DNA from 4 places in the Thioalkalicoccus limnaeus genome. Region 2 is predicted to be linked to each of the others. Evidence: predicted binding sites of a transcription regulator. Region 2 holds the regulator's gene; each other region holds the start of a gene.
The links. Region 2 encodes sigma-54, which starts transcription at its own class of promoters, with help from an activator protein. Its sites were predicted from a motif close to TGGCANGNTNCNTGCTT; they were not measured.
Positions count from the first base shown of each region.

Region 1: nifB (nitrogenase cofactor biosynthesis protein NifB) is a predicted target of sigma-54. The motif match lies at 1,808-1,824, and genes of this name have one in related genera.
Region 3: ABC977_RS02760 (SIR2 family protein) is a predicted target of sigma-54. The motif match lies at 1,688-1,704, and genes of this name have one in related genera.
Region 4: nifH (nitrogenase iron protein) is a predicted target of sigma-54. The motif match lies at 1,141-1,157, and genes of this name have one in related genera.

Region 1 covers NZ_JBDKXB010000009.1:88,940-92,010, reverse strand. Annotated here, with positions in the region: gene ABC977_RS09130 (lipocalin-like domain-containing protein) at 1-743, shown strand, start outside; gene ABC977_RS09125 (DUF4124 domain-containing protein) at 957-1,409, opposite strand; gene nifB (nitrogenase cofactor biosynthesis protein NifB) at 1,886-3,071, shown strand, end outside.
Region 2 covers NZ_JBDKXB010000012.1:6,685-9,755, forward strand. Annotated here, with positions in the region: gene hpf (ribosome hibernation-promoting factor, HPF/YfiA family) at 96-434, opposite strand; gene ABC977_RS10325 (RNA polymerase factor sigma-54) at 463-1,938, opposite strand; gene lptB (LPS export ABC transporter ATP-binding protein) at 2,059-2,784, opposite strand; gene lptA (lipopolysaccharide transport periplasmic protein LptA) at 2,781-3,071, opposite strand, start outside.
Region 3 covers NZ_JBDKXB010000002.1:254,347-257,417, forward strand. Annotated here, with positions in the region: gene ABC977_RS02755 (hypothetical protein) at 68-682, opposite strand; gene ABC977_RS02760 (SIR2 family protein) at 769-1,647, opposite strand; gene ABC977_RS02765 (TRAP transporter large permease) at 1,882-3,071, opposite strand, start outside.
Region 4 covers NZ_JBDKXB010000011.1:79,399-82,469, reverse strand. Annotated here, with positions in the region: gene nifD (nitrogenase molybdenum-iron protein alpha chain) at 1-81, opposite strand, end outside; gene nifH (nitrogenase iron protein) at 210-1,082, opposite strand; gene ABC977_RS10145 (NAD(+)--dinitrogen-reductase ADP-D-ribosyltransferase) at 1,606-2,460, shown strand; gene ABC977_RS10140 (cytochrome c3 family protein) at 2,509-3,054, shown strand.

The DNA of each region.
Region 1 (3,071 bases), on a different contig from region 2:
GCGTCGAACGTGCGCTCGAACCGCTGGCCGGCGCCGCGCAGGGGGCGACCCGTGCCTGGATCGGCGATTGGCTGCTGGCCCTCGAAGATGAGCACTATCACACGCGCATCGACGCCGATGGGTTCGCCTTCGATCTGATACTGGACCCGCCCGGCCCCCCGGTCCTCAATGGTCGCGCCGGCTTCAGCCAGAAGACCCCGAACCCGCAGAATGCCAGCTATTACTACAGCCGACCGCAACTGGCCGTCAGCGGCCGGCTCTCGATCGGGGGCCGCGAGCGGCCAGTCTCGGGTCATGCCTGGCTCGACCATGAATGGTCGAGCGAGATCCTGCCCGACGAGGCCCAGGGCTGGGATTGGCTCGGCATCAACCTGCACGATGGCGGCTCGCTGATGGCCTTTCAGATGCGGGCGCGCGACGGAGACGAGTTGTGGGCCGCAGGCACATTGCGTTCGGGCGACGGTCGCAAACAGATCCTCGATCCGGATCAGGTGCGCTTCACACCGCAAAGGCACTGGACCTCGCCGCGCACCGGCGCCCGCTATCCGGTCGCCTGGACCATCGAGATCGACGACCAAACCTGGCATGTGCGCCCATTGATGGACGATCAGGAACTCGATGGTCGCCGTTCGAGCGGCGTCGTCTATTGGGAGGGGGCGGTCTTCGTCGAGGACGCCGAACGCGAGATCGGCCGCGGCTATCTGGAGATGACCGGGTACCTGGACCGCCCGACCGACCTCTAGGGCAAGTCCACGAAGTCAGGGTGACCGCGGCGTTGTCGGGTCACGGCGCGCATCGAGCGCCATACCGGATACTTCGGATTCAGAGTTGGCGCCCCTAACCCGACCTACAGGGTACTGGCGCCTGGTTCCCGCCTCTTTTCACCGTAAGCCAGGCGATAAGCGGGCGGTGCCCCAAGTGGGCGGCGGCACGAGTTTCGCTGGGTTATCTGGCCCTCACCGACCTCGCGTCAGAATCGCCTCCTCGAGCCGGTCGATCTCACTGAGTTCACGACGCAGCTGGCCGCGCTGCTCGACCGGTTGGGACCCCCGGGCCAAGGCCTCATGGATCGCGCGGCGGCGCATCCGCAGCTCGCGCAACCTGAGCTGATCCTGATACCCGATCCCGGCATCCTGCTGCGCCCGACCCGCATCGGTTCGGGCCTGGACACGCGCCGTCCGTTCGTCGCGCAGACGCTGATAGGCCTCCCATTCCGGCTCCGTCAGACCGCCTCGCCCCGTCACAGAATAAGTCGAATCGTCGATTTCGCGGTCATGTGACGCGGCCCGGCACGGGCGATCCTGGTAGAGGATGTGTCCGAGCGCGTCTTCGCATTTGTAAATCGGCGCCGCCTGCACCACCAGGGCGATCCCGGCGACCAACCCCACCAAGGCGAATTTCCTATCCATGTCGCGCACCTCCTTTGCGCTCGCTCCGAGCCTTGAAGGATAACCGACGCCCGACGCGGGGTCACTATCACCGCACGGATCCCGAGGGCGGCATCGAACCCCGCCTGCCTGACGACCCGTCGCGGAACACTGCGTCGACCGCGAATCATCCCCAGCGGGTGTCGAAAGCCTGTGGACAAGCCTGTGCGCGACGCCGGTAACCCTTTGCTCAACCGGCAACTCGCCCCAGATCGACCACGAACTGGTCAGGGGCTCGCGGCACAGCTCTTCGGGGTCTCGTGCCCCTGTGTCGATGCCGACAATGAGGCCGCGCATCCCCTGTAGCAATGCCGACAGACCAGCCGGCGCAGCGATTCCAACGCCTTGATATCGCTGGTTACGGCGGCACCGAAAAACGATGGCATGCCGATTGCTTTGATCGCATCAGTCATTTTCGGTGCGCGGGGCCTGGCCCCGCTTGATGTGGAGGCCGGGCGATGGGCGTTTCCAGCATGGGGAAGGGTAGCGGCAGAGCGGGATGTGCCGCGAGCAGCTGTGGCGGGGCAGCGGATCAACTGGCGCACCTGCCGCCGGCGATTCGCGACAAGGTCCGCGACCATCCCTGTTTCTCCGAGGAGGCTCATCAGCATTACGCCCGGATGCACGTGGCCGTGGCCCCAGCGTGCAACATCCAGTGCCATTACTGCAACCGCAAGTACGATTGCTCGAACGAGTCGCGACCGGGCGTCGTGTCGGAACTCCTGACGCCTGAGCAGGCGGTCCGAAAGGTCCTGGCCGTCGGCGCCCACATCCCGCAGCTGACAGTGCTCGGTATCGCCGGGCCGGGCGACCCGCTCGCGAACCCGGAGCGCACGCTCGCGACCTTCCGCGCACTGTCCGAGCAGGCCCCGGACATCAAGCTCTGTCTGTCGACGAACGGGCTCGCCTTGCCCGGCCTGGTCGATGCGATCTGCGCCCACAACATCGACCATGTCACGATCACGATCAACTGCATCGATCCGGACATCGGCGCCCGGATCTACCCCTGGATCTTCTGGCAACACCGGCGCGTCACGGGCCGGCGCGCGGCCGAGATCCTGATCGAACAGCAACAGCGCGGCCTCGAACAGCTGATCGCCCGCGGCGTCCTGGTCAAGGTCAACTCGGTCATGATCCCCGGCGTCAACGACGACCATCTGAAAGAGGTCAGTCGTCTGGTCAAGGCCAAGGGGGCCTTCCTGCACAATGTGATGCCTTTGATCGCCGAGCCCGAACACGGCACCTTCTATGGCCTGATGGGCCAACGCGGCCCGACGGCCGAGGAGCTTCGCGCGCTCCAGGACGCCTGCGCCGGCGACATGAACATGATGCGCCACTGCCGTCAGTGCCGGGCCGACGCGGTGGGCCTGCTCGGCGAGGATCGGCATCAGGAGTTCACGCTAGAGCGGATCGAGGCGATGGAGATCGATCCGGTCGCGGCGATGGAGCGCCGTCGCCAGGCGCGGGCCGAGATCGAGGCACGCCGCGCGGCGGCGAAGGCGCCGGTCGGTGAGATCCGGGTCGCACTCGCGACGCTGGCGCGGCCCACACCCCCGACACCGCCGCCGAGCGTCCGGCCGCTGCGTATGGCCGTTGCGACCCGCGGCGGGCATCTGATCGACCTGCCCTTCGGCCAGGCGCGCG
Region 2 (3,071 bases):
CGATCGCACCGAGTCGCATGAGACCAATCACTCGGGACGAAGTGGCGCCCGGTCCGGGGCGTTTGGTCTGCCTATCGCTCGGACCGGGGTGCTTCCTACTCGTCGGTCGGTGGGGCTTCGTCTAATCCTTTGAGGCTGTTGCCGCCGCGGTGATTGTTCTTCTTCTCCTTGTGGCGAATGACCTGGCGATCGAGCTTGTCGATCAACCCGTCGATCGCGGCATACATGTCTTCATGGACCGACTCCGCGAACAGGTTGGCCCCATTGACGTAGATCGTGGCCTCCGCGCGTTGGCGGAGCTTCTCGACGCTGAGGATGACGTGCATGTTGATGACGTGGTCGAAATGCCGCCCGAGACGCTCGAACTTGTTCTCGACATAGCCCCGGAGTGCCTCGGTGATGTCGACATGGTGCCCCGTCAGGTTGATCTGCATGATGTACTCCTAGTGTTCTGAACGCCTCTCAAGTGAGACGTTTACGTTCGTTCGAAGGTGGTATGCCCAAGGCCTCGCGGTACTTTGCCACGGTGCGTCTGGCCACATTGATGCCCTGATCCCCAAGCACGGTCGCGATCCGGCTGTCGCTGAGGGGCTTGCTGGCCGGCTCACCGGCGACCAGCTTGCGGATCAGGGCGCGGATCGCGGTCGACGAACATTCGCCTCCCGAAGCCGTGCCCACATGGCTGGAAAAGAAGAACTTCAATTCGAAGGTGCCTCGTGGAGTATGCATGTACTTCTGGGTCGTCACGCGCGAAATCGTCGACTCGTGCAGATCGAGGGTCTCAGCGATGTCGCGCAGGACCATGGGCTTCATCGCCTCCTCTCCGTGTTCCAGAAAATCCCTTTGCAACTCCACGATCTTGGCGGCAACGCGCAGCACCGTCTCATTGCGGCTCGCCAGGCTCTTGATGAACCAGCGTGCCTCTTGGAGGTGGCTCTTCAAGCACAGGTTGTCGGCACTTTGATCGGCACGGCGGATCAGCTTCGCATAGTCCGCATTAACCCTGAGCCGCGGCGTGATGTCCGGGTTCAGCTCGACCAACCAGGCGCCGTCGCGTTTGCGCACCAAGACGTCGGGTATAACGTACTCTGTTTGGATTTCCGCGATCAAGGCCCCGGGGCGGGGTTGCAGAGCACGAATCATCGTGATGGCCTGTGCCAGTTCGTCGGCGTCGAGGCCAAGTGCGGTGCGGATCCCGGCGAGATCGCGTCGCGACAGCGTGGCGAAGTGGTCGCGGCAGATGGCGAGCGCGACATCGCGCACGGGATCCCCTTGCGGATGTTGTCGCAATTGCAGAAGGAGGCATTCGCGCAGGTCGCGCGCGGCCACGCCTGGAGGGTCGAATGACTGGACGCGATGGATCACGGCCTCGATCTCATCCAACCCGAGGTCGGGGTCACCGAGGGTCGCCTTCAGCTCCGCGGTATCGGTCGTCAAGTACCCGTCGTCATTGATCGCATCGATGACGGCGGTCGCGATCGCCTGCTCGAGCGGGTCGAGGCGGGACAGGTTCAGTTGCCACATCAGGTGGTCGTGCAGGCTTTGCGGGCGACTGCGCTGTGCGAGCCAATCCGGCCCCTCTTCGTCGCGGGTCGCGCCGGGCAGGTAGCTGGTGTCGTAAAGGTCGCTCCACTCGGTGTCGACCGGTAAGTCCTCAGGGATGTCGGTGCGTTGCCCATCGACCTCGCGGTCGAGATCCCGCGGCGGGGTTTCGAGAAGGGCATCACGCTCTTCCGCCGGGCGTTCGCCTGCTTGTTCCTCGGCGCCATGGGAACCCTCGGTCTCGTCGCCCTCCTCGATCATCAGGTTCGATTCCAGGACCTCCTGGATCTCGCGCTGCAGATCCAACGTCGACAACTGCAGCAACTTGATCGCATGCTGCAGCTGCGGGGTCATGGCCAGATGCTGGCCGAGACGAAGTTGGATCGACTGCTTCATTGCTCGGATTGCCGTAACATGGTTCGCAATTCAATGCGATCTGGATCATTCTAGCCGATGCAACCCTGATCGTAGCATGACTCGAGGTGCCGGCCCCGGCTCGTGTCGAGTGCCCCGGGGTCATAGCGTGAAGTGCTCGCCGAGGTAGACGGCCCGGACCTCGGCGTTTTCGAGCAAGGCCTGGGGTGTCCCTTCGGCGATGACCCGGCCGTCGTTGATGATGTAAGCGCGGTCGCAGATGTCGAGCGTCTCACGCACGTTATGGTCCGTGATCAGGATGCCGATGCCGCGCTCGCGCAGATGGGTCACGATCTGCTTGATGTCGCCGACTGCGATCGGGTCGACCCCCGCGAAGGGTTCGTCGAGTAACATGACCCGTGGCTCGACGGCCAGCGCACGCGCGATCTCGAGGCGGCGGCGTTCGCCGCCGGACAGGCTCAGGGCCAGCGATCCAGCGACATGGGCGATGCCGAGTTCCTCGAGCAAGGCTGTCCCGAGGGTGCGCCGTCCGGCGCGGTCGAGCTCGCGGCGTGTCTCGAGGATCGCCAACAGGTTCTCCTCGACGCTCAGTTTGCGAAAGACCGAGGGTTCCTGCGCGAGGTAACTCAAGCCGCAGCGGGCGCGGGCGTGCATCGGCAGCCGCGTCAGATCCCGCCCGTCGAGCGTGATCCGGCCCGTATTGGCCGCAATCAGGCCGACGATCAGGTAGAAACAGGTGGTCTTGCCCGCGCCATTCGGCCCCAGGAGGCCCACGACTTCGCTGTCGTTGACATCGAGATCGACGCCTCGGAGTACCGGGCGATGGCGATAGTGCTTGGTGAGATTCGTTGCCCGCAGTGTCGTCATGGTGTGGGGGTGATCTCGATGCGAACGCGCTCCGTCCCGTTCGCGCTGGTCCCGGCCTTGATCTGGGAGGTTGCTCGATTGAACAGGATCCGATCACTGCTGAAGCGATCCTGACCCTGGTAGAGGACGGCTCGGTCGATCAAACTGATCTCGTCCCGGGTGACGTCATAGGTCATTTGTCGCGCCTCGGCCCGCTGCTCCGGGGCGTCGCCTTCGGCGCGTTGGACGAGGATCGCCGGGTCCCCCCAAGCGGTGATCCGTTCCGGCCGGCGATCGGGTCGATGCTG
Region 3 (3,071 bases), on a different contig from region 2:
TGCCCGCGCTGACCTCTGGCCAGGACGGCCGATCGATCAGCATCTCCCGAGGCGCTGCGGAGGTCGCTCACTCGGTCATCGTCTTTTCGATTGCCTTCAGGTCCATGGCCTCTAGGAACGCCTGAATCGGCGCCTTGTCCTTGAGACCGCTTCCTCGCAGCTCGACGAGGACTCGTCCGCCGAGCATCAGTTTCATGTCCCAATCCTGACTACCCTTCTCGTGCTCGAGGATTCCGCGGTAGCCTTGGGCCAGGAAACTGCTGGTGACGGGGGTGGCTTGCAGCAGCATCGGATTGGCGAACATCATGCCCATCATGCCGATCAGCGGCGAATCGGCCACGATGCTGATCTCGATCTCGGCCCCTTCTTCATCGTAATAGCGGCGACTCAGGTTGGTCCCCGTCAGCGCATTCAGAATGCCGAGGCTTTGCGATGCCGGTTCGTCGGCCTGCCATCCCGGCAATGGGTCGGGCAACAGCGTCCAGAGACGGGCCGTGATCTGCTCCTGGATCTTGGCGATCGCGAACTCGAGGGTCTGGACGGTCCCGCGCAGGTCCCCGGCGTCATAAGCCGAGCGGGCGGCATCGAGCTGACTGTGGATCGTATCGGCGGAGGCGGAGCCACCGCAGCCGAGCGCCGCCGCGATGGCGAGCGTCAGGCAAAGGCGTGCGCGTCTGATCATGATCAATCCCCTTTGCTGAAGGTAACGGCCTCGGCGCGTTGGCGGACCAAGCCAGTCTACTGCGGCGCGCGGGGCCGGCATCCCGGTCAGCATCCCGTGGACGCTTCCGGTCGATATGGCTGCGAGTCGAGGTCCGCTGCCGCGAGCAAGTCCGGGATATCGGCAGCCACGATTTCCAAGCCGTGACGCTCGCAGAAGCGGCGTTCCTTGTCGGTCGGTTCGCGGATCAAGGCCCAGCCGGCCGGGTGCCCGGCATCGTGAATCAGATCCGCTAGCACCATCCGCTCGGTGTCGCGAGTCAGGCGCAGACCCAGAAGCAGGTAACGGCGGCCTTGCCGGTAACTCTTGATCCGCCTCGGAATCGCGAAACCGCCCATCAACTCGGTGATGTAATCGACATAGTCCGCATCCGAAGCGACATAGCACGGATCTGGCCAGGGACTGCCCATCGGCTTGAGCAGGATCGGCCACTCGGCGGCCACGGCTTCTTGGTTCGTTTCCTGATAACGCGCACCGTCCCACCAATGCAGACGGAACCGCTCCGGACCGCCCCCCAGTCGCGCCACGCCACGCACCAAAAGATGACAGCGATCCGAGTAGGCCGCCTGAAGCTGGGTGTCGCGATTGATGTCGATGATATAGGGTACCCGCATACGAGCCAACCAGGCATGCAGCGGGGCCGGGGTCCAGGTGCGCCCTGCGTAGGTGTGGGTCAGAAAACGCACGACCGCACCCCGGCCACGTTTCAGTTCGACGTTCATCGCGGCCCGCGAGAACTCCCACATCAGCCGTGGCGCCATGGGCCGGCCATTGTTCATCGCCAGGATCAGGCTGTCGCTGTCGGCCGGGATGGGTTCGGCGGTGTTGACGTCAACGACACCCGACAAGGCTCCTGGGCCGAGATAGGGCACCAGTTCCCCCTGGCTAAGGGCTTCGATCAAAGGCTTCAGGTCATGGTCGGACATCGCGAGCGGCCTCGTGCAGGTGGTGGCTTGCGAGAATTCAAAGCAATATCCGCGCCATTAAGTGGGCGTCGGATCCGCGGGCCGGGCCGATCGCCAACGAGTCGAGCACCGCCGGCAGGGCGGGGCAGTGCATCCCACCACTCACCCCGCCTGGATCTTTGCCCATCCGGCTCGTGGGTCGACCATGTCAGTCCTTGGCATGGGTATCTCCGCCCGCGGTCCGGGACCGTGCGCCTACAGGAGACTCGGCAACCAGGTCGCCAAGGCGGGCCACAGGGCCAGCAACAGCAAGACCAGCAGCTGGATACCGACGAAGGGAACGGCGCCCCGATAGATCTGCATCGTGGTCAACAGCCGCGGCGCGACGCCGCGCAGATAGAACAACGCGAATCCGAATGGCGGGGTCAGGAACGAGGTCTGGAGGTTGATCGCGATCATGACCCCGAGCCAGACCGGATCGACGCCCATCATGAGCAAAACCGGTGCGACGATCGGGACCACGACAAAGGTGATCTCGATGAAATCGAGGATGAAGCCGAGCAGAAACATCACCAGCATCACGAGCGCAATGGCTCCGGCCGTGCCCCCGGGCAGCCCCGTCAGGAACCCGGCGACCATCTCATCGCCGTCGTACCCGCGGAATACCAGCGAGAAGAGCGCTGCGCCGATGAAGATGAAGAAGACCATCGCCGAGACGATCGTCGTTTGTCTGACGACGCCGCTCAGAATGGGCCAGGTCAATCGGCCGCGGAGCGCAGCGAGCAGCAAGGCGCCGACCGCGCCGACCGAGGCGGCCTCGGTCGGCGTGGCCCAGCCGGCGATGATCGAGCCCAATACCGCGATCATCAGGAGCAACGGCGGCATCAGGGCGCCGACGACGCGCCGCATCAGCGCGAAGCCGCCGATCGGCCGTTCGCTACCGGGAATGGCCGGCAGCGCGTCGGGCTTGATCCAGGCCAGGGCGAGCACGAAGACCACATAGAGTGCGACGAGCAGCAGGCCGGGCAGCAGGGCGCCGACGAACAGGTCACCGACCGAGACCGTGTCCGGCGCGAAGATGCCCATGTCCAGCTGGGCCTGCTGATAGGATGACGACAGGATGTCGCCGAGCAGAACCAACACGATCGACGGCGGGATGATCTGACCGAGGGTGCCCGAGGCGCAAATGGTGCCGGCCGCGATCGATGGGTTGTAGTTGCGACGCAGCATCAGGGGCAACGACAGGAGCCCCATCGTGACCACGGTCGCGCCGACGATGCCGGTGCTCGCCGCCAACAGGGCGCCCACGAGGATCACCGAGATCCCGAGCCCTCCGCGCAGCGGCCCGAACAGCATGGCCATGGTATTCAGCAGATCCTCGGCCACGCGCGAGCGTTCGAGCATCACGCCCATGAACACGAACAACGGAACGGCGATCAGCGTCT
Region 4 (3,071 bases), on a different contig from region 2:
GTCCTTCTTGGCCTTTTCCGGATAGACCTCGAGGACCTCTTCGATCAGGGCCTGGGCCTCTTCGCGACTCAATGCTGCCATGATGGCGTTACCTCATTCCGGCGCCGCGGCCCATTCGCCGACGGTCGCACGTTGAACACCCATTCCACCCCTGACCGCGTTCGGCCGGGGCGACATACGACGCTGTTCCAGGATCGTCCGAAGCCTGGCTAGGCCGCGGCGGCACTCTTGCCGACGATGCTCTCGTCCTCGGGCGTGATGATGCCGAACTCGGTCAACAGCTCCTCGAGCTCGTCCATCGTGCAGGGTGTCGGGATCACGAACTTCTTGTTCTCGATGATCTTGTTGGCCAGCGCGCGGTACTGGTCGGCCTGGGCACACTTGGGGTCGTACTCGATGACCGTCATCCGGCGGATCTCGGCGTGCTGAACGACGTTGTCGCGCGGCACGAAATGGATCATCTGGGTTCCAAGTCGCGCGGCCAGGGCCTCGATCAGCTCGTCCTCGCGGTCGGTGTTGCGGCTGTTGCAGATCAGTCCGGCCAGGCGCACGCCGCCCGAGTTCGCATACTTGACGATACCCTTGGAGATGTTGTTCGCCGCGTACATGGCCATCATCTCACCGGAGACGACGATGTAGATCTCTTGCGCCTTGTTCTCGCGGATCGGCATCGCGAAGCCGCCGCAGACGACGTCACCGAGCACGTCGTAGAAGACGAAGTCGAGATCGGCCTCGTAGGCCCCTTCCTCTTCGAGGAAGTTGATCGCGGTGATGACACCGCGTCCGGCACAGCCGACGCCCGGTTCCGGACCGCCGGACTCGACGCACTTGATGCCGGCGTAGCCGACCGACAGCACGTCCTCGAGCTCGAGATCCTCGACGCTGCCGGCCTCGGCCGCGAGCTCCATGACCGAGTTCTGGGCCTTCGAGTGCAGGATCAGACGGGTCGAATCGGCCTTCGGATCGCAGCCGACGATCATGACCTTCTTACCGGCCTCGGCGAGCCCCGCGACCAGGTTTTGCGTGGTCGTCGACTTGCCGATTCCGCCTTTGCCATAAATGGCGCATTGACGCAGTGCCATGGGATATCTCCTTCGTGTTCGCTGAAACAGCGGTGGACCAAATTGCCTCAACCAGCTTAAGCAAGCCACATGCCATGATTTAGGCGGGGCTCGCGTGGCGAGCCTCCAAAACCGAAAAAAGCGATAAAAAAAGATTTTTAATCAACGCATTGCAAGACCATGAAGGGATCCAGGCGAGCTCGATCGGGTCGGCCATCGCGGCAGCCAGGCTGGTTGGCCTCGGATCGTGCCGACGAGGGCAGTGGGGTCCTTGAAGGCTGCTGCATCAAGGGCTTCGGCGCGAAGATCCAGCTGGATCGGCACTGGTCGCAAAGCCGACAATGCCCTGTCGGCTGTCCGGACCGCGACAGACCCAGGCCCGGTCAGCCGGGGCTGGATGACAGCGAACGACGCGTTGCCGATCGACGGCACCTGATCGCGGCCGAGCGTCCATCACCGGCCCCGCCGCAGACGGGGTTCCGATCGGTTCGCCATTGGGGCATGATGGTGGTTTCGATACACACAGCCATCATCGCCACGCTCGATGACCAGCCCACCGCCCCGGCAACCCGTCCCCGAGATCCTCGCGCCTTCGCTGCCGGCCTCGGCCCGGCTCCCGCTGAACCGCTGCAACCTGCCCCCGGTCATCCTCGGCAGCTTGACCTATCAGGCCCATCCGGTGCCGCTCGAGATCGATGGCGTGCGCGCTTTCCACGCCAAGCTGTTCGACCAATTGGCCGAGGCGACCGATCACCGCGAACGCGCCGAGCGCTTCGGCCATTACATGACGGTGCATTTCTGTCTCGAGGCGCTCGAGGAGGCCGGTTTGACCCCCGGTCGGAAGAAGAAACGTGCGAATGCGAATTACCTGCGGCAGGTCCGCGGCTGGTCGTTCGACTCGGATGGACGCGAAGGCGCGGTGCTCAAGCATTGGGTCGAGACCCGCTTCGGGCTGCTCGCGCGCCATCACAATGGCTGTCTGCACAAACCCGGCAGCGACGCCTACCAGCGTTATCTCGCGGCCGGGGCCAGGGGTCTCTATGCGACCAATGCGCTCGAGGCCCAGTTGGATCTGCTCTACACTTATTGCCAATATGAGCTTTTCCGTCTCGACCCACCGCGCAAGCACTTGACCCTGTTCCGCGGCATCAACCGGATCGACGAGCACGAGATTCTCGGACGCGGCCCCGGAGGGCGCTATCGCGTCCTGCTGAACAATCTCAATTCGTTCACCAGCGATCGGGAACGGGCCGATGAGTTCGGCGACTACATTCTCGAGGCGCAGATCCCGTTGCCGAAGGTCTTTTTCTTCAACCGGCTGCTGCCTGGGCTTCTGAAGGGCGAAGACGAGTTCGTCGTCATCGGGGGCGTCTACGAGGTTGGCATCAGCACCCTGTAACGCCGGCGCGCGACGCGCCGAAGACGGTGATCCTGGAGGCTTGATTCAATGCGTAGATGGATGATCCTGTTTCTCGTGTTAGTCGTCCTGGCGGCGATTCCGCTGCTGATGGCGGCCTCCTGGGTCGTGACCCAATCCGCGTTGGACGCGACCTCCGGCGAGCCCTTCTGTGGTTCGTGCCACGTCATGGCCCCGTTGGTCGCGGCCTATCGCGAGGATGTCCATGGCGGCAACAACGATCAAGGGCTCGCCGCGCGCTGCACCGACTGCCATGTGCCGCACGACTCGGCGCGGAATCATCTGATCGGCAAGGTCGCGACGAGCCTGCACTCGGGCTGGGGACAAGTGACCTACAGCATCGGCCTGAACAAGATCGACTGGCAAGCCAAGCGCGAAGACCGTGCTCGATTCGTCTTCGATTCCGGTTGCCTGATGTGCCACGCCGAGCTCGATCGCGATACCAATCCGCATTACCCGATCCATAGCCTCTATTTCGCCGACCCCGAGGCCATGGCGTGCGTGACCTGTCATCCGAAGGTCGGTCACCATGACCTCGATAGCCGACTCGCCCCACCGACCCCATCCGGGTCCTGAGAGCCCTATCGACAGCC